DNA from 2 places in the Methylobacterium sp. GC_Met_3 genome. Region 2 is predicted to be linked to the other one. Evidence: riboswitches for the same ligand, from Rfam matches in the RefSeq annotation. Region 2 holds a riboswitch; the other holds the start of a gene.

Region 1 (8,285 bases), on a different contig from region 2:
CCCGATCGAAGCCCTTCAAGCCGATCACCACGAGCGCTCCATCGCGCGCCTCGCCCGACCGCCAGGGCCGATCGAAATGGTGGGCAACGCGCCGGCCGACACCCTGCACCACGAGGCGCATCGCCTTGCCCTCGACCTCGGCGAACCCCTTGATCCGCAGCACGCCAGCAGTCTCAGCCGCCTTCTCGACGCGGGTCGCGAGATCGGCCGCCGTCACCGCCGGGCGGATCGGCAGCGCTACGGTCTCGAAGTCGTCGTGATCATGGTCCTCACCCTCGCCGTGGTGGGACGGGCGGGCATCCAGATCATCTTCGGCCGCCGCGCCGAGGCCCAGCAGAACCCGTGGATCGATGACGCCCTTCTCGGTCTCCACCACCTTCACGGCGCGCGGCAGATGCCCCTCGACCTCGGCCCGGACCCGGGCGCGGGTGTCGGCGTCGATCAGATCGACCTTGTTGAGCACCACGAGGTCGGCGCAGAGGAGCTGGTCCTCGAACACCTCCTCCAGCGGATTGTCGTGATCGACCGATTGGTCGGCGGCCCGCTGGGCGGCCAGCGCCGCGGGATCCTCCGCGAACACACCTGCGGCGACCGCCGGCCCGTCCACCACCGCCACCACGCCGTCCACCGTGACCCGCGAGCGGATCGCCGGCCATTGGAAGGCCTGGACCAGAGGCTTCGGCAGCGCGAGGCCCGAGGTCTCGATCAGGATGTGCTCCGGCGGCTCGGTACGGGCGAGCAGCGTCTCGAGGGCCGGAACGAAATCGTCCGCCACCGTGCAGCAGATGCAGCCGTTCGGCAGCTCGACGATGGAGTCCTCGGTGCAACCCTCGACGCCGCAGGCGGCCAGGAACGACTTGTCGAAGCCGACATCACCGAACTCGTTGACCAGGATGGCGAGGCGCCGGCCCTTCGCGTTCTCGATCACGTGGCGGACCAGCGTCGTCTTGCCGGCGCCGAGGAAGCCCGTGACGATGGTGCAGGGGATCTTGGCGACAATCGTCATTCGGCGGCCTCCAGGGTGCCGGCCGGAATCGGGCGCGGTGCAGGGAAGGGGGGGATCCGGGCGATCACGCCCTTCTTGAATTCGGTCGGTCGCTCGCGCCACGGCACGATGCCGTCGGGCGTCGCGGCGTAGGCGGCGAGCCCGGCGAGAATGATCTCGGCGGAGGCGGCCGGGTCCATGTCGCCGTACACGTAGGTCCAGCGGTCCGCCGCGGCGACCGCCACCGTGCAGGGGCGCTTGCAGACCGACAGGCACTCCACCGGCTCGACGCGCAGATCGACGGCACCCTCGGCCCGAACGCGCAGGGCGTCGAGGAGGCGGGCGCCGGCCCTGGGGCCCTCGGGGTCGTCACCGTCGCGGCGGCACGTCGTGCAGACGTAGAGGACGGTCTCAGCCATGGGCCGTGCCCCGCGCGGTCCCGCGGCCGAACACCAGCCAGGCCCGACTGAACCCGAGGCCCAGCAGCATCCAGAACACGAAGCTGATCGCCAGCGAGCGCGCGGCGAACTGCGCGGCCAGTGCCGCCGGCAGCGCTGACGCCCCTTCCGGCGCCTGCGGCGCGCCGACCACGTGCGGCGCGATGATCAGGACGACCCCGCCCAGGATGGCGATCAGCGATCGGCGCACGGCGATCAGGTAGAGGCCCATGGCGGTGGACGCGGCGGTCATGACCCACCACGCTTGCCGGACGGCCAGCGGTGCTGCCTCACTGCCCGGCAACTCCGGCGGCAGGCCGAGGCCGGGTGCCAGGGCGACGCTGGCGAAACCCGCCACCGCGAAGGCCACGGCGACCTGCGGCGTTGGCTCCCGCCCGCAGGCGAGCATCACGGCACCGAGCAGGAGCGCGTAGCCGACGGCACCCACCAGGGTCGCAAGTCCGGTGAAGGCCATGCGCGGCAGACCCGCGCCCGGTTGCCATTCCGGTGCCGTGTCCGGCGCGGCATGATCGTGGCCGGCATGAGCGAGAACGATCGGCAGTGTGCGGGCGGCCTGATGACTGGGCTCGGCCTGCTCGTAGCGCTCGGCCGCCACAATCAGCGGCGAGGTCAGCGTGAGTTCGAGGCCCATCACGACGACGGCCGCGAAGAAGCCGGCGGCCAACGCCGCCGACAGAAGCCGGATGATCATCCCTGCGACGATGGCGTCAGTGACAGGGGAAGTTCTGGGTATGCCGGAAGTCGTGAGCCGCGTTGTGGAACGCGATCGCCGGCGAAAAGCCGACCATGAACAGCAGGCCGAGGCCGAGGAAAGCCGCGAGCGCGACCGCCACGGGGCGCTCGGACGCGCGGGCACCGACGGTGACGGGGGCGAGGGTCGAGGTTGTCATGGGTCTGTCTCCAGCCGCCCCACCGGCGGCAACGCGGGATCCTGTCGTGACGGCAGGTCTCCTGGCTCGCGGCTCGACGCCCCTGCCGCCTTCCCGGATCGCTCCGGTGGCTCTCGGCAGGCGCTCGCCGCTCACAGTTGCGGGGGCAGCCGCGGAATCGGGGTTCGCACCCCTCACCGCATTCCCTTTTCACCCCGTCGCCGGGGCACCGTCACGCGGTCGTTGTAGACGCATGACAGCTCTCGCACAACGGAGGCGCGGCGGAATCATTTCCGCCGCCTCGCGAACGGTGGGGACTGGTCAGCGGGCCGGGGATCCCCACGGTCGCGGCGGCCGGGCTGGCCGTCCATAGCCACAACCGAGATGCGTGATCGTGATGAGAGTCCTATGGCTGGTCCTTGCCCTTCTCGCGGCGTCATCCCTGCCGGCCCAGGCCGATGACACGGATGCCGCGCTCAAGGCGGGGAACCTCGTCCTGGAGCAGGGCAGCGCGATCACGCTTGTGGCGGAAGACCTGTATCTCTCGGAGCAGGAAGTCAGGGCCGATTACCGGTTCCGCAACCCGACCGGAACCGACATCGCGGCCATCGTGGCGTTCCCGATGCCCGACCTCGTCGGCGCGCCCGTGATGGCGGTTGCCATCCCCGATCCGGCCCAGGCCAACGTCCTCGCCTTCAACGCCACGGTCGATGGCCAGGCCGTTCCGTGGCAGCTCGACCAGCAGGCCTTCCTGATGCGCAACGGCCAGTCGGTCGAGATCACCACCGAGCTTAACCACCTGGGCCTCCCGCCCGTACCGACCGTTGCGGCGACAAAGGTCCCGCTGCGCCGGCTGTCGGAGCCGCGGCGCCACGCCCTTATCGAGGCCGGCTTTCTCGATCGGCAGGTCCACAAGGACGGGACGATCTCGGACGTCCCGCTCTGGACGCTGAAATCGCGGTACTGGCGCCGGCAGATCTTTCCGGCAGGGCGCGATGTCGCCGTTCGGCAGGGCTTCACGCCGAGCCTCAGCGGGCAGTCCAGCCTTTCGTTCGGTTCGCCGGATCTGGGTTCGTCCCAGATGGCGCGTTACGCCGACCGGTTCTGCACGGATCCCGCCTTCGCGCGCTCGGCCCAGGCCCTGTATCGGCGGGCGAGCGCCGACGGCAGCCGGTCCTTCCAGGCCTACGAACGCTATCTCACCTATCTCTTCCCTGCCGGGACCGGAACGATCGGCACGTTCAAGCTGATCGTGGACAAAGGTGATCCGTCCACGATGGTCGCGTTCTGCGGCAGCGATCTCAAAAAGACGGGTCCGACGACCGTCGAGATGGTCGTGAAGGACTTTGTGCCACGCCGCGATATCGATGTGCTCTTCCTGAAGAGCGCTCCGCGCGTATCGGCTTTGCCCCCTCTATAAACCTGTCCCCGCCCCGCGTTCGGCCCAGCTCCGGATCGTCCGGCTGCTGAAACGGCCCGTTGCGAGGCCGCCGACCGCTAGGGCGCGTCCTTCGTCTGCCCCGGTTTCGCATCTCCGTCGCGGGCCTTGAGGGCATCCGCGTAGAGCCGCGCCACATCCCGGTGGAACGCCGCCCGCGAATCGGCTCGCGTGTAGAACATGTGCCCCCCGGGATAGACCGCGAGGTCCAGGCGCCCGGCCGCGTAGGCGGGGGCCTGGGCGAGCAGGAGCTTCGAGGCGAAGTAGGGGGTCACAAGGTCCGTGAAGCCGTGCGCCACCAGGACCCGGAGCTGCCCGTCGAGCGCCAGGGCGCCCTTGAGATTGGAGAACACCTCCGGTGCCTGCCGTCCCGAGCCCCAGCTCCAGCCGTGATTCACGGCGTTGTTCAGGAGCTCGTAGCGCATATTCGGCACGGGCCACTTGAGCGTGCGGGCGTAGAGGTCGAGCATCGCGCTGGTCAGCGGTGCCTGAATCGCAGTGAGCTGCGGATCGTCGAAGTTCGACTGCGTTGCGTCCGGATTCGGGTCCCATCCGGTGATCCCGGTGTCGTAGGCGCTGGCGACGCGACCCCCAACCCGGTCGATCTCGCGCTGGACGCTCCGGGTGGACAGCCGCGCCGCCTGAGAACGCACGAGTGCGGCGTCGAGCCCGACCAGGGGCGCGACCGTCTCGGTCATCCGGGCGACCGCGCCTGCATCGGACGGACCTTTGAGCAGATCCGACAGATACGGGCCGGAGGCGTAGGCCTCGGCCTCCCCGAGCAGCGCCGGCGTCGGCACGGTGCCCTTCCGCTCCAGCGCACCGGCCGCGAGGGACGGCAGCTTGAGCACGTAGCCCCAGGGATTGGCCCGGGGCGCCTCCAGCCACGCGAAATCGAGCACCGGCGAGAGCAGCACCATTCCGGACAGGCCGACGCCGATATCCTCCTGAAGCTTTTCGGCGATCAGCGGACCCCGGAAGCCGCCGTAGCTCTCGCCCACGTAGAATTTCGGGCTCGCCATGCGGTCGTTGACGCGCAGATAGCGGGCGATGACGGCCGACAGGGTCGCGGCGTCCGAATCGACCGACCAATAGGCCTTGCCGTTGCCGTCCGCCGCGCGGCTGTAGCCGGTTCCGACCGGATCGATGAAGACGAGGTCGGTGAAGTCGAGCCACGTGCCGTCATTCGGGGTGAGCGCCACCGGCTGCGACGGGCTGATGTGGTCGCCGCCGGTCGGCAGCCGCCATGGGCCGATTGCCCCGATGTTCAGATAGGCCGAGGCCGCACCGGGGCCGCCATTCACCGCGAAGGTGACCGGGCGCGGGCGCCCGGCCTCGGGCGCCATCGTGTAGGCCACGTAGGCGATCTCGGCCTGAAGCTTCCCCGATTCATCGACCAGCGGCAGGCTTCCGGCGGTGGCGGTGAAGGCGAGCGTCCGGCCATCGGGCAGCACCAAGCTGTGCTGCGTCGTCGAATCGGGCGGCAGGCGGCGTCCCTCGGGACCGCGGGGCGCCTGCCGGGCCTCCGGCCGGGGATGGCCATGCGGCGCCTCCTGGGCGCCGAGCGGCAGGGACGCGCTGAACGCCAGGGCGAGGCCGAGCGTGGCGCAGGCGAAACCTTTGTTGCGGATCACTGTCAGGCCTTCTTGTTCCAGCGACCCGAATCGTCCTGCTGCCAATAGGCGACCGTGTGGCCGGCCTCCTTGGCCTGCTTCCATTGCTCACGGGCACGCAACAGGGCGTCCTGATCGGTCCCGTCGAACAGGATGCAGATCCGCTCGTACGCGTTCGCATCCGGCGGCAGGTCGGCGCCTTCCACGAGGAAGCGGATCGAGGCCGTGTTGGGGTTCACGTCCCGCAGGGTCAGGACAACCGGTTGGCTCCCGGTATCGGGCTCGCGGTCGGTGCCGTGCGGCAGGAAGCTCTCGTCCGAATAGGTCCAGAGATGATCGTCGAGCGCCTGAAGGCGCTCCTCGGTGGCCGCCTGGATCGCAGCCTGCCAGCCCCGGTCGAGGGATCGCTCGACAAGGTTCGGCAGCACCTTCTCCAGCGGCTGGCGCTGCATGTGGTAGAACAGGATCTCTGTCACGGCTGCCGAGATATAGGGTCCCGCAGTCCGATGCGAGCAGCGGCGCGCCGCCGCGCCTTCAGACCAGACGGCTCTGCTCGATCGCCGCGCCGACGAAGCCCTTGAACAGCGGGTGCGGCTCGAAGGGTCGCGACTTCAACTCCGGGTGAAACTGCACGCCGATGAAGAACGGGTGCCCAATATGCTCCACCGTCTCGGGCAGAAGCCCATCCGGCGAGACGCCCGAGAAGCGCAGGCCCTGGGCCTCCAGCCGCTCGCGATAGGCCATGTTGACCTCGTAGCGGTGGCGGTGGCGCTCGGAGATGTCCGTGGTGCCGTAGATCTGGGCGATCTTCGATTCGGGATCGAGCTTCGCGTCGTAGGCGCCGAGCCGCATCGTGCCGCCGAGATCGCCGGCGGCCGCGCGCCGCTCCAGCTCGTTGCCGCGCAGCCACTCGGTCAGCAGGCCGACCACCGGCTCGGCGGTCTCGCCGAACTCGGTCGAGTTGGCCTCCGGTAGGCCGGCGAGGGCGCGCGCCGCCTCGATCACCGCCATCTGCATGCCGAAGCAGATGCCGAGATAGGGGATGCGCTTCTCCCGGGCGAAGCGGGCTGCGCGGATCTTGCCCTCGGCACCCCGCTGTCCGAACCCGCCCGGGACCAGGATACCGTTGAGGCCTTCGAGGAAGGGCGCGGGATCCTCGCGCTCGAACACCTCGGCCTCGATCCATTCGAGGTTGACCTTCACCCGGTGGCTGATGCCGCCATGGGTCAGCGCCTCGGTCAGCGACTTGTAGGCGTCCTTGAGCCCCGTGTACTTGCCCACGATGGCGATGGAGACCTCGCCCTCTGGGTTGCGCACCCGCTCGGCGATGGTTTTCCAGCGGCCGAGATCCGGCTCCTCTCCGTGCTCCAGGCCGAAATGGCCGAGCACCTCGCGGTCGAGACCGGCCTGCCGGTAGGAGAGCGGCACCTCGTAGATCGACGCGACGTCCCGGGCCTCGATCACCGCGGTCTCGCGAACATTGCAGAACAGGGCGAGCTTGCGCCGCTCGTCGACGGGGATGTCGCGGTCGCAGCGGCAGAGCAGGATATCGGGCTGGATGCCGATCGAGCGCAGCTCCTTCACGGAATGCTGCGTCGGCTTGGTCTTCAACTCGCCCGCGGACGGGATGTAGGGCAGCAGCGTCAGGTGGACGTAGCAGCAGTTGCCCCGGGGGAGTTGCTGGCCGAGCTGGCGGATCGCCTCGAAGAACGGCAGCCCCTCGATATCGCCCACCGTGCCGCCGATCTCGACCAGCACGAAGTCGAACGCGTCGTTGCCTTCGAGGACGAAGTCCTTGATCGCGTTGGTGACGTGCGGGATCACCTGAATGGTCGCGCCGAGGTAGTCGCCCCGGCGCTCCTTGGCGATGATGTCCTGGTAGATCCGGCCGGTGGTGATGTTGTCGGCCCGGCTCGCCGGCACGCCGGTGAAGCGCTCGTAATGGCCGAGGTCGAGGTCCGTCTCGGCGCCGTCGTCGGTGACGAAGACCTCGCCGTGCTGGGTCGGGCTCATCGTGCCCGGATCGACGTTGAGATAGGGGTCGAGCTTGCGCATCCGAACCCGGTAGCCGCGGGCCTGAAGCACCGCCGCCAGGGCCGCCGAGGCCAGCCCCTTGCCCAGGGAGGAAACCACGCCGCCGGTGATGAAAACGTACCGCGTCATGGGCTTCGGTCCATAAAGAAGAGGCCGGCGTTTGCCAAACGCCGAATGCCCCGGCCCGTGTGGGAGCTGGGGATCGCTGGGCGCATTTGACGGCCCGGCACAGGCCGGACCGTCATGATTCGGGTTGGCTCCGGGTCAGCGCGACTGCGGCGCGTCCGGGACTCCCGGCTGGGCAGGAGCGGGTTGGGTAGGAGCGGGCTGGGCAGGAGCAGGCTGGGAGGGCTGGGCCGGCGCGGTGGCGGGGGCACGGTCCTGCTGCTGGCGCAGCGTGTCGAGCAGGTTGTCGGCGCCGGTCGGCTGCTTGGCGGGCTGACCCGCCTGCGGTGCGCCGGTGTCGAGGATCGATTTCGGCGCCTGCGCGCGGTGCGACATCACGGCTAGCAGCAGGCTGGTCGCGAAGAACAGCGCCGCCAGGATCGCGGTGGCACGCGTCAGGGCGTTGGCTTGGCCGCGGCCGGTCATGAAGCCCGCGACACCGCCGCCGCCCCCGCCGCCCAGCCCGAGGCCGCCCTCGGAGCGCTGCAGCAGCACGACGCCGATCAGCGCGAGCACGATGATGAGGTGGACGACGATCAGGACGGTCTGCATCGGTGTTCCGGAGGCGTGGTCTGGTCCGCGCGGCGGTCGCTGAGGGCCGGTCGCGGGGACCGCAGGGCGCGCGCAGGCGGCCGCTGCTCAGGACAACAGCCGCATATCTCGCTCGGCGCATACACCAATCGGGACCCGGCGCCAACTCGTTGATCGCGTGCGGATCGCGCG
Region 2 (8,285 bases):
CCTTACGGGTCAGGCCGGCGGTGAGGAGCAGGCCGCCGTGGTCCCGGGCCCCGAAAATCGACAGGGGCGCCTGCCGTTCGAGGAGATCGCGTGCCGCGTCCACCTGCCCGTCCTGCAGAAGCTTGGCGTAGGCGTGGTCGAGGGGCGGCACCGAGGCCTCCAGGGCAGCCCGCACCGCCTCGAAGGACTTGGGCGAGCGGAGCGTGACGTGCTCGACCGCGATCTGGACCGAAGTGATCTGGGGCGCGGTGATCTGCTCGCTCATGGGGGCGGCTCCTGGGTTGGGTTTGGCTGGGATGCAGGTCACGGCCGGTCGTCGCGTGTTCGGATGCGGACGACGGCGCGTCGTCAGCGGATCGCCCTGGCCTGCGTCGTCGCCGTTGCCGCCAGGATGATGTCGGCCCAGGCCTGGGGGCGTTCCAGGGCGCTGAAGTGTCCCGTCCGCTCCAGGGTGATGACGTCCGCCGCGGGAACGGCGCCCTCGACGCCGGCACGGTCGCGGAGCGTCGACCAGTCCTTGTCCCCCCAGACGAGCGTGACCGGCGCGGTGATCGCACGATAGCGGGCGCGGGCGGCGACGAAGCTCGGAAGCGCCTTGAGCAGCGTCCGTGCGGCCTTGCTGTAGCCGGCGCGACCGCCGACCCGCGCGTATTCGTCCAGCAGGTCGGAGGGCAGGCTGCGCGGATCGTGGAAGCCGCCGTTCATGATGCCGCCGGTGATGGTCCGGTTCTCCAGCGCCGCGAAGATGGGGCCGACGACCGGCGCCCGCACGCTCTTGATGATGATCGAGGCCAGAAGGTTCGATCGCTCCAGCCCGGGCAGATAGTCGTAGGTGTTGAAGGCGAAGACCCGCTCGACTGCGTCACCGAGCTCCGCGGCGAGCGACAGCGACAGCGTCGCTCCGATGGACTCGCCCGCGAGGATCGGACGCTCGATGCCGAGCATGGCGATGAAGTCCTTGAGGGCTGCCCGGAGCGTGGGCTCGTCCTTCGGAGCGCCCGGCTTCAAGTCCGACCAGCCGAAGCCCGGCAGGTCGAGGGCGTAGACCGTGAAATGCGGCGACAGCAGCGGAATCACGCGCTGGAACAGGTCGAGTTGAGTGCGCACCGTGTGGGTCAGGACGAGGTTCGGGCCTTTGCCCACCCGGACGTACCGGATTCGGGTCCCATCGCGCAGGGTCGCGGCAGCGATCTCACCGCACTTGAGCCAGCGGCGGGTGTAATTCTGAGCTTCCAGGCCGAGGGCAAGGGCGACGTGCGCGGTCATGGCGGTCCGGATCCTTCGGCAGGTCTGCGCGGGGTGATGCCCACGCGTGCTGCGATGAAACCTAGACGCCCGCTGGCATGTCCCATATGCCGAAGATCCACCTTTTTCAGACATTCCGCTGAGGGGTCTTCCATGCCGTCCATCGGCGTTGTGGTGTTTCCCGGATTCCAGGTCATGAACCTGGCCCCCCTGTCGGCGTTCGAGTTCGCCAACCTGGAACTCGGTCGCGATTTCTACGACGTGACGTTCCTGTCCGAGGGGGGCGGGCCGATCAGGACCTCCATGGGGATGGTCATCGAGACCGAGCCCTTCGCGGGCCGGCGCTTCGATACGGTCCTCGTCGTGGGCGCGATCAAGGTCGACCCGGCGGCCCCCGGCCTGATCGCGCGGTTGCGCGAGACGGCCTCCACCGCGCGCCGGATTGCCGCGACCTGTACGGGCGCGTTCCTCCTCGCCGAAGCGGGCCTGCTCGAAGGCCGGAAGGCAGCGACCCATTGGGCCCATGCCCGCGAGCTGCAACGGCTCTACCCGTCGATCAGGGTCGATGACGACCGCATCTTCGTCTCGGACGGCAACGTCTGGACCTCGGCGGGCATGACGGCGGGGATCGACCTCACGCTGGCCTTGGTCGAGGACGACCTCGGGCCCGAGATCTCGAAGGGGATCGCCCGAAAGCTCGTCGTCTATCACCGCAGGACGGGCGGCCAATCGCAGTTCTCCGCCCTGCTTGAGCTTCAGCCACGGTCCGATCGGGTCCAGAAGGTCCTGGCCTACGCGCGGAGCAAGCTCGGGAATGCGCTCTCGGTCGAGGAGCTGGCGGAGGCGGCCCATCTGAGCCCGCGCCAGTTCAGCCGCATCTTCCGGGAGGAAACCGGCCAATCACCCGCGAAGGCCGTCGAGAACCTTCGCCTGGAGGCCGCCCGGACGATGCTGGAGGACGGTCGGCATTCGCTGGACACGGTGGCCCAGGAGACGGGCTTTGCCGACCGGGAACGGATGCGGCGGGCCTTCCTGCGGGCGTTCGGCCAGCCGCCCCAGGTCATCAAACGCCAAGCCCGCCATCTCCCAGCACCGCGAGCGCTCTCCGTCGAAGTGGCGGCCACCGGTTCGGCGCAGTAAAGCGCGTCACGAAACGGGTTGAGAGCCGCGCGTCATGGCAACCGCCCCGCGAAGCGTGTGGGATCATCCTCACGCCGAGCGGGTCCGGCGCAGCCTGCGCCAGCCTGCCACGATCCCCGTCACCGCGATCCCCGCGGCCAGCAAGTTCAGCACCCACTGGGCCGCGTCGTGCAGGGGCCGGTCGCCGGTGAGCCCCGGCAGGTCGAGCCGGTGCGCGGCGTTGAACAGCCAGCGGTTGATCCGGCCCGAGCGGTCCAGGCGCTGGAGGATCGTGCCGTCCCGGGGATCGACGTGGAGCCATGTGGCGGCCGGATCGCCGAAGCGCAGGCGCAACACCGGAAGCGGCCGCGGATCGGTCCCGTGGGGATACCAGTAGGCGTCGTAGGCCGTCAGCGAGCGGATCGACCGGAGGGGGCCGTCCGCAAATTCGCCCGCTGCGGCCAACGCGATGGTGCGCACGTCCAGCACGGTCGCGCCGTCCGCCCCGACCGTTCGGGGTCCGTCCGGCGCCTCGGCGACGATCCACCAGCGTCCGCCGATCGCCGCGAAGCGCAGGGCGCGGGTGTTTGGCACGGCGCAATCGCGCAGGCGTTGCGGGTCGAGCGCGAGGGCCGGCGGGGATCCGGCATAGGCGGTTCGCAACGCAGCGGGCGGACTGGTCGACGCGAACCAGCGGTTCGGGTTCATCGAGATCCAGCCGCTGACGATGAACACGCTCAGTCCGAAACCGCCCGCGAGGCCGAGCAGATGATGCCAGCGCGCGAGCCCGCGATAGGGCGTCACGGCCCCGCCCGCGTAGCGGCGCCGGAGGCGCAGGCGCCAGATCCCGATCGCGCCTCCGCTCAGCGCGCCGAGGGCCGCGAAGCCGGAGAGCCACAACAGCACCGTCCGCCACAGCTCCGCGCGGGCGCGCAGCGGCGTGAGGTAGATCCAGTGCGTCACCGCGCCGACCAAGTTCCAGCCCCGTTCGAACCGGGTCGTATCGAGGGCGACTGCGCCGGTTCTTTGCGAAAGGTAGAGTTCGGTCCCCGCCGGGTCGCCGAGGGCGACTTTCAGGAAGGGGCGGAGCGGATCGTACCGGGCCGTGACCGTCCACTGGTCGCGATCGACCAACTCGACCCGCGCGTCCGGAGCCCCCTCGGCCGCGAGATGCCGCGCATCTTCGGGCGTCAGCGGGCCGAGCCGTGCACCGGTCCGCGCCGAGACCGTTGCGCGGGCGCTATCCTGACCTTCGATCCGGTAGACCGGCTCGGTGCCCTGCATCTCCAGGGTGACGGCAGCGGGTACGCCGCCGAGGCCACTGACGCGGAGCGCCTCGTCCGGTGAGACCGTGACTCGATCCCAGGCGATTGGAGTCAGCCGCCGCAGGCGCTCGGCCTCGGTGAGCATCGGGAACGGCACGTAGAGCATCACCAGCCCGGAACCGATCCACAGGGCGAAGAACAGCCCCGCGGCGATGCCGGCCCAGCGGTGGAACAGCAGCAGCCAGCGGCGGCCCGCCTTACCGAGCCGCCGCGACAGCCTCACCACGTCACCGTGTAGGCGACCTCGACCGAGCGCGGGCGCCCGAGCAGCCAATTGGTCCCGACCCCGTTCACGGCGTTGCCCGAGATCGCGTAGACCTTGTCGAACAGGTTGTAGACCCGCAGCGACAGGCGCGACGCCTCCGTGACCTGATGGTCGAGCACGAGGTTGACGAGGTTGTAGGCCGGCCGCCGCGCCGTGTTGCCGAAATCGCTGTAGACCTGGCCGACGTTCTGAAGCCAGACCCGTGCGGTCCAGTCGCGTGCGACATCCCAGGTCAGCCAGAGATTGGCGACGCGCTCGGGCACGTCGATCGGCTGGTTCCCGGCATACGAGACGGTGGCGCCGCCCACTGACTGGTCGAACCGGTCGTATTGCGCGTGCAGGAGCGCGAGGTTGCCGTCGAGCCGCCAGCCTGGGGCGAAGAGCCAGCCGAGCGCCAGCTCGAACCCTTGCGAGGACTGGCTTCCGACCTGCGTGGACAGCGTCGGCTGCCCCGGGATCGCCGAGATCAGGTTGTCCTTGACGATCCGGTAGCCGGCGATCGTCCATTCCAGGGCGCCGCCGAAGGCGAGACCCTTGGCGCCGATCTCGACCTGATCGCCCGTGGCGAGCTTGAAGCCGGCCAGCGACTGGTTCAGCGTGATCAGGCTGTTCACCGGATCGGTCGCCACGCTGTACTGGGCGTAGAGCGCGCTGTCCGGCGTCGGATTGTAGACGAGGCCGAACCGGTAGCCGAGGGCCCGGTAGGTCTTCTCGAAGCGCGAACCGGTCTGCAGATCCTCCCTGTTCAGCGTCGGCACGTCGAGGCGCACGCCCGTGAGGAACGAGAGTTTTTCCGACAGGATCACGCGGTCCTCGGCAAAGACCGAGGCTTGGTTCGTCTGCGTGGCATAGGCCGGACGGGCCCGACCGTTCTGCGGGAAGAAACCCGGATCGTAGCCGGTGAGCGGCACGCTGGTGCTCTGGTCGAAAGTGAAGTTGTTGGTGTGGCGGAAATCGATGTGGTTCACGTCGAACCCGGTCACGAACTGGTTCGGCAAGCCGAACAGGCTGCCCCTGACCGTCGCGTCGAGCCGATCCCCGACCTGCTCCTGACTGTGGTAGATCTCGAGGTAGTCGCCCCGGTCCACCAGGCCGGTGCCGCGGTTGTAGGAATACTGCTCGACATCGAGCCAATGGCGCCGGCTGGTGAGCCGGTAGGCGGTGTTGCGGATCGTGATGTCGGCCGAGGGCGACCACTCGGTCTTGAACTGGGTCCAGTTGTCGGCCCAGGTGATCTTCGCGTCGCGGACATTGTAGTTGTTGAACCGGATCAGGTCCGGGATCCGACCTTCGACCAGCGGTGTGCCCCAGTAGCGGGCCGGCTCCTGGTAGCCGAGATCGTGGCTCAGCGTGAAGGCGAGGTCGGCGCTCGGCCGGAACAGCAGGGCTGCCGAGACCGCGAGGTTGCGGAAATCGCCCTCGGGCCGGATCCAACCATCGGCGCGGTTGCCGCTGACGTTGAGGCGGTACGCGAAGGTGTCGCCGAACTCCGCCTGCCCGATCCCGCCGCCGGAATCGAAGGCGAGCCGCGCCACACCGTCCGTGCCCACCACGGCGCGAGCGGCGTTGATCGGCACGAAGACCGGCTTCTTGGGCACCACGTTGATGACGCCGCCGATGGCGCCGTCGCCGTATAGCACCGAGGACGGCCCCCGCAGCACCTCGATCCGCTCGACATTCCACGTGTCGAACGGGAAGGTCACGGTGTTGGCGCCGACATAGAAGCGCGTGCCGTCGTAGAGCTGCTGGATCGAGTTTGGGCCGGCGAAACCGCGGGCGGTGAACGCGCCGTTGCCGTTGCCGGGCGCAGCGATCGTGGTGATGCCGGTGGCGTCCTGCGTCACGGCCTCGGCGATCGTGTCCTGGCCGCGCAGCCGCGCAGTCTCGCCCGACACGATGTCGAGGCTGGCGGGCGTCTCCAGCGGGGTCAGGCCGAGGCGGCTCGCGGTCCTGTCGCGGGTGCGCAGGTTGAGGCCGGTCGGGCTGGCGCGGTTCGGGTCTCCGCCCTCACCTTCCACGGAAAGCTGGTCGAGCGTGACGATCTCCTGCGCGGCACCCGGACTCGCGAGGAGTGCGAGGAGGAGGCCACCGTACAGCGGAGCAGGCCGGCCGGAACGGGTACGAAGCGTCGATGGAGACATGGGGAACGGGATCCTGGCGCGGCCCGCGCTGCCCATGTCCCATATTCGCAATGTAATAACATTACAAATACGGCGCCATTCCCAAGCTCCGGCCCCATAGGTGCGCGCAGGCCTCCCGGACGGGCAAAAGCAAGGTGGTGATGGCGTGGACGGACATCGAAGTGGCGTCGCGGGCGCGCTTGCTGTGGCACGTCACCGCGAACGAGGCCGTGTCGACCGTGCTTGCGCACGGGCGGCTCGACACCCGTCAGGACACCCCGCCCGACGCGTTTCGCGTGTGACCACGGCTGACGGCAGGTCTCCTGGCTCACGGGTCGCCGCCCTGACACCGTCTTCCCGGGCCTCGCGACCCAGTGACATGGTAGTGAAGGGCTCGCCGCTTACAGTTGCGGGGGCAGCCGCGGCCTCGGGGCGAGCCCCACACCGCGTTCCCTTTTGATCCCCGAAGGGAACCGTCACGGCCGAGCTTGATTGCTTCCACCCGCAAGGTCAAGCTTGTGGATATCTCAGATAACCGTCGCGGAGTCGCCGATCGGGCCACCAACGGCTGCGTGATGCCGGCGACGTGGAGTCTCGTTCTTCCGGAAATGAATTTCTTCCGGAGGCTATGGATCTGGCCAAGATCTTTCATTCGCCAGCTTTGCAAAAATAAGATCACATCAAAGAAATGATAGAGAACGGTGGATCGTTTCAGCTCCTGATTGCTTGACTGGTGGCGGTATGATCGCTAAATCAGTTCTCTCTTGATGATCTTAACGATTAAATCTGTATTAAAGTTTGAGACAAACGAGGTCGTAAGCAGAGATTGATCCGCTGAAACTCATATCTGTAATGAGTTCGCTGCCAATCGAAACGCGCGATCTTCGGCGGGCACGCGGGCAGCTAAAGTTTTTCTCCTTCACGCGCAAGTAACGTGCGGCACTCTGGAAGTGCTGGTCCGCACCGCGAAACGGCAAGCACGTTGGTATGACTTGGGTATCGCTCGATATAATCTGGGGATTAAACGATGAATACGGGTTACACGTTGGCAAAGCCATTTCACCCCGGCGGCTTCGTCCGTCGCAAGATTCTCGAGCCACGCAATCTAACGATCATGGGGGCCGCTGCCACATTGGGGGTGACGCGCCAGGGGTTGTCGGATTTCCTCGCCGAGCGGGCCAGTCTGACGGTCGAGATCGCTTTCGAGATCGAGAAAGCCTTCGGCTTCAATGCAGAGGCGCTGATGGAGATGCAGACGCGCTTCGACCTCACCCTCCTGCGCCAACGCCAGCGCGCCGCCCAGATGCAGATGGTTGCCAAGCAGAACGCGCAACCGAGCAAGTCGGGCCGTCGATCGGCCGCCTGACGGTCGCGGCATGGCCCCTTCCCGCTGGCATCCCCGTCGCGGATGACGCGGAGCCGTTCCTCACCGTCATGGAACAGGAACGGCTCCGCGTCTCGCCGCGGCGCGCGTGCATTTCAGGGCTCTGCGGCGGCAGATCTCATCCAGCCTGTGCGTCGGCGGGAATTGCAGCGGGGGCGGTTCTGCGGGCATGGGGACTGCGACACGGCGCGGCCCATGTGCCTGTTTGCGGCAACGCCTTCGATATCGAGATCGCGGCATCCATATCGCGGCGCGCGAAACGCCCGCGCGTTCAAGATGCGCAAATTATTCGAGATACAAAGCAAGTAAAGATATTGCAACGGAGGGGAAAATCGACTCCCTGGATGCATCTTGCGGTGACCGACAAGGATCAGCCTCTGTCGTGGAACCTTGCGCCACGTTCTGCGTAGTCAAGCTATCTGCTTCAGATCTCGGTCAGGTCGGAAGCTTTCTGGGTACTAATCTCGGTCTATAGTCAAAAGGATAAATAGACCAAAAGTATATCTTGCGAAAGGCGTGCCGATTATGGTCTATCGACTGCAAAATACCGGCCATCCTGGCGGCTACGTTCTTCGAAACGTGATCGAGCCGCGCGACCTCACCGTCATGGACGCCGCGAGCCTGCTCGACGTGCCGCGTCACGACCTGTTCGACTTCATCAACGAGAAGGCACCTCTGACCGCGGAACTGGCGTTCCGTATCGAGACGGTGTTCGGCATCGAGATGGAGACGCTGATGGAGATGCAAAGCCAATTCGATATCGCCGAAGCACGCAAGCAATTCCACGCGCTCCGGACCGAGCTCGCCGCCAAGGCGAGGGACCCGAT

The links. Region 2 has a riboswitch for cobalamin ahead of OXS27_RS02575 (TonB-dependent receptor). Riboswitches for the same ligand answer to the same signal wherever they lie in the genome.
Positions count from the first base shown of each region.
Region 1: it holds a riboswitch for cobalamin, as region 2 does, so the genes downstream of both, OXS27_RS14530 (CbtB domain-containing protein) here and OXS27_RS02575 (TonB-dependent receptor) in region 2, are expected to answer to the same signal.

Region 1 covers NZ_JALNUL010000010.1:13,746-22,030, forward strand. Annotated here, with positions in the region: gene cobW (cobalamin biosynthesis protein CobW) at 1-1,006, opposite strand, end outside; gene OXS27_RS14520 (DUF1636 domain-containing protein) at 1,003-1,404, opposite strand; gene OXS27_RS14525 (CbtA family protein) at 1,397-2,134, opposite strand; gene OXS27_RS14530 (CbtB domain-containing protein) at 2,151-2,333, opposite strand; cobalamin riboswitch at 2,367-2,561, opposite strand; gene OXS27_RS14535 (DUF4424 family protein) at 2,710-3,732, shown strand; gene OXS27_RS14540 (peptidase S10) at 3,810-5,321, opposite strand; gene OXS27_RS14545 (DNA polymerase III subunit chi) at 5,387-5,839, opposite strand; gene OXS27_RS14550 (CTP synthase) at 5,898-7,526, opposite strand; gene secG (preprotein translocase subunit SecG) at 7,662-8,114, opposite strand.
Region 2 covers NZ_JALNUL010000001.1:517,561-525,845, forward strand. Annotated here, with positions in the region: gene OXS27_RS02555 (DUF302 domain-containing protein) at 1-265, opposite strand, end outside; gene OXS27_RS02560 (alpha/beta hydrolase) at 349-1,266, opposite strand; gene OXS27_RS02565 (GlxA family transcriptional regulator) at 1,399-2,385, shown strand; gene OXS27_RS02570 (PepSY domain-containing protein) at 2,455-3,915, opposite strand; gene OXS27_RS02575 (TonB-dependent receptor) at 3,909-6,095, opposite strand; gene OXS27_RS02580 (hypothetical protein) at 6,236-6,376, shown strand; cobalamin riboswitch at 6,370-6,567, opposite strand; gene OXS27_RS02585 (HigA family addiction module antitoxin) at 7,102-7,440, shown strand; gene OXS27_RS02590 (HigA family addiction module antitoxin) at 7,984-8,285, shown strand, end outside.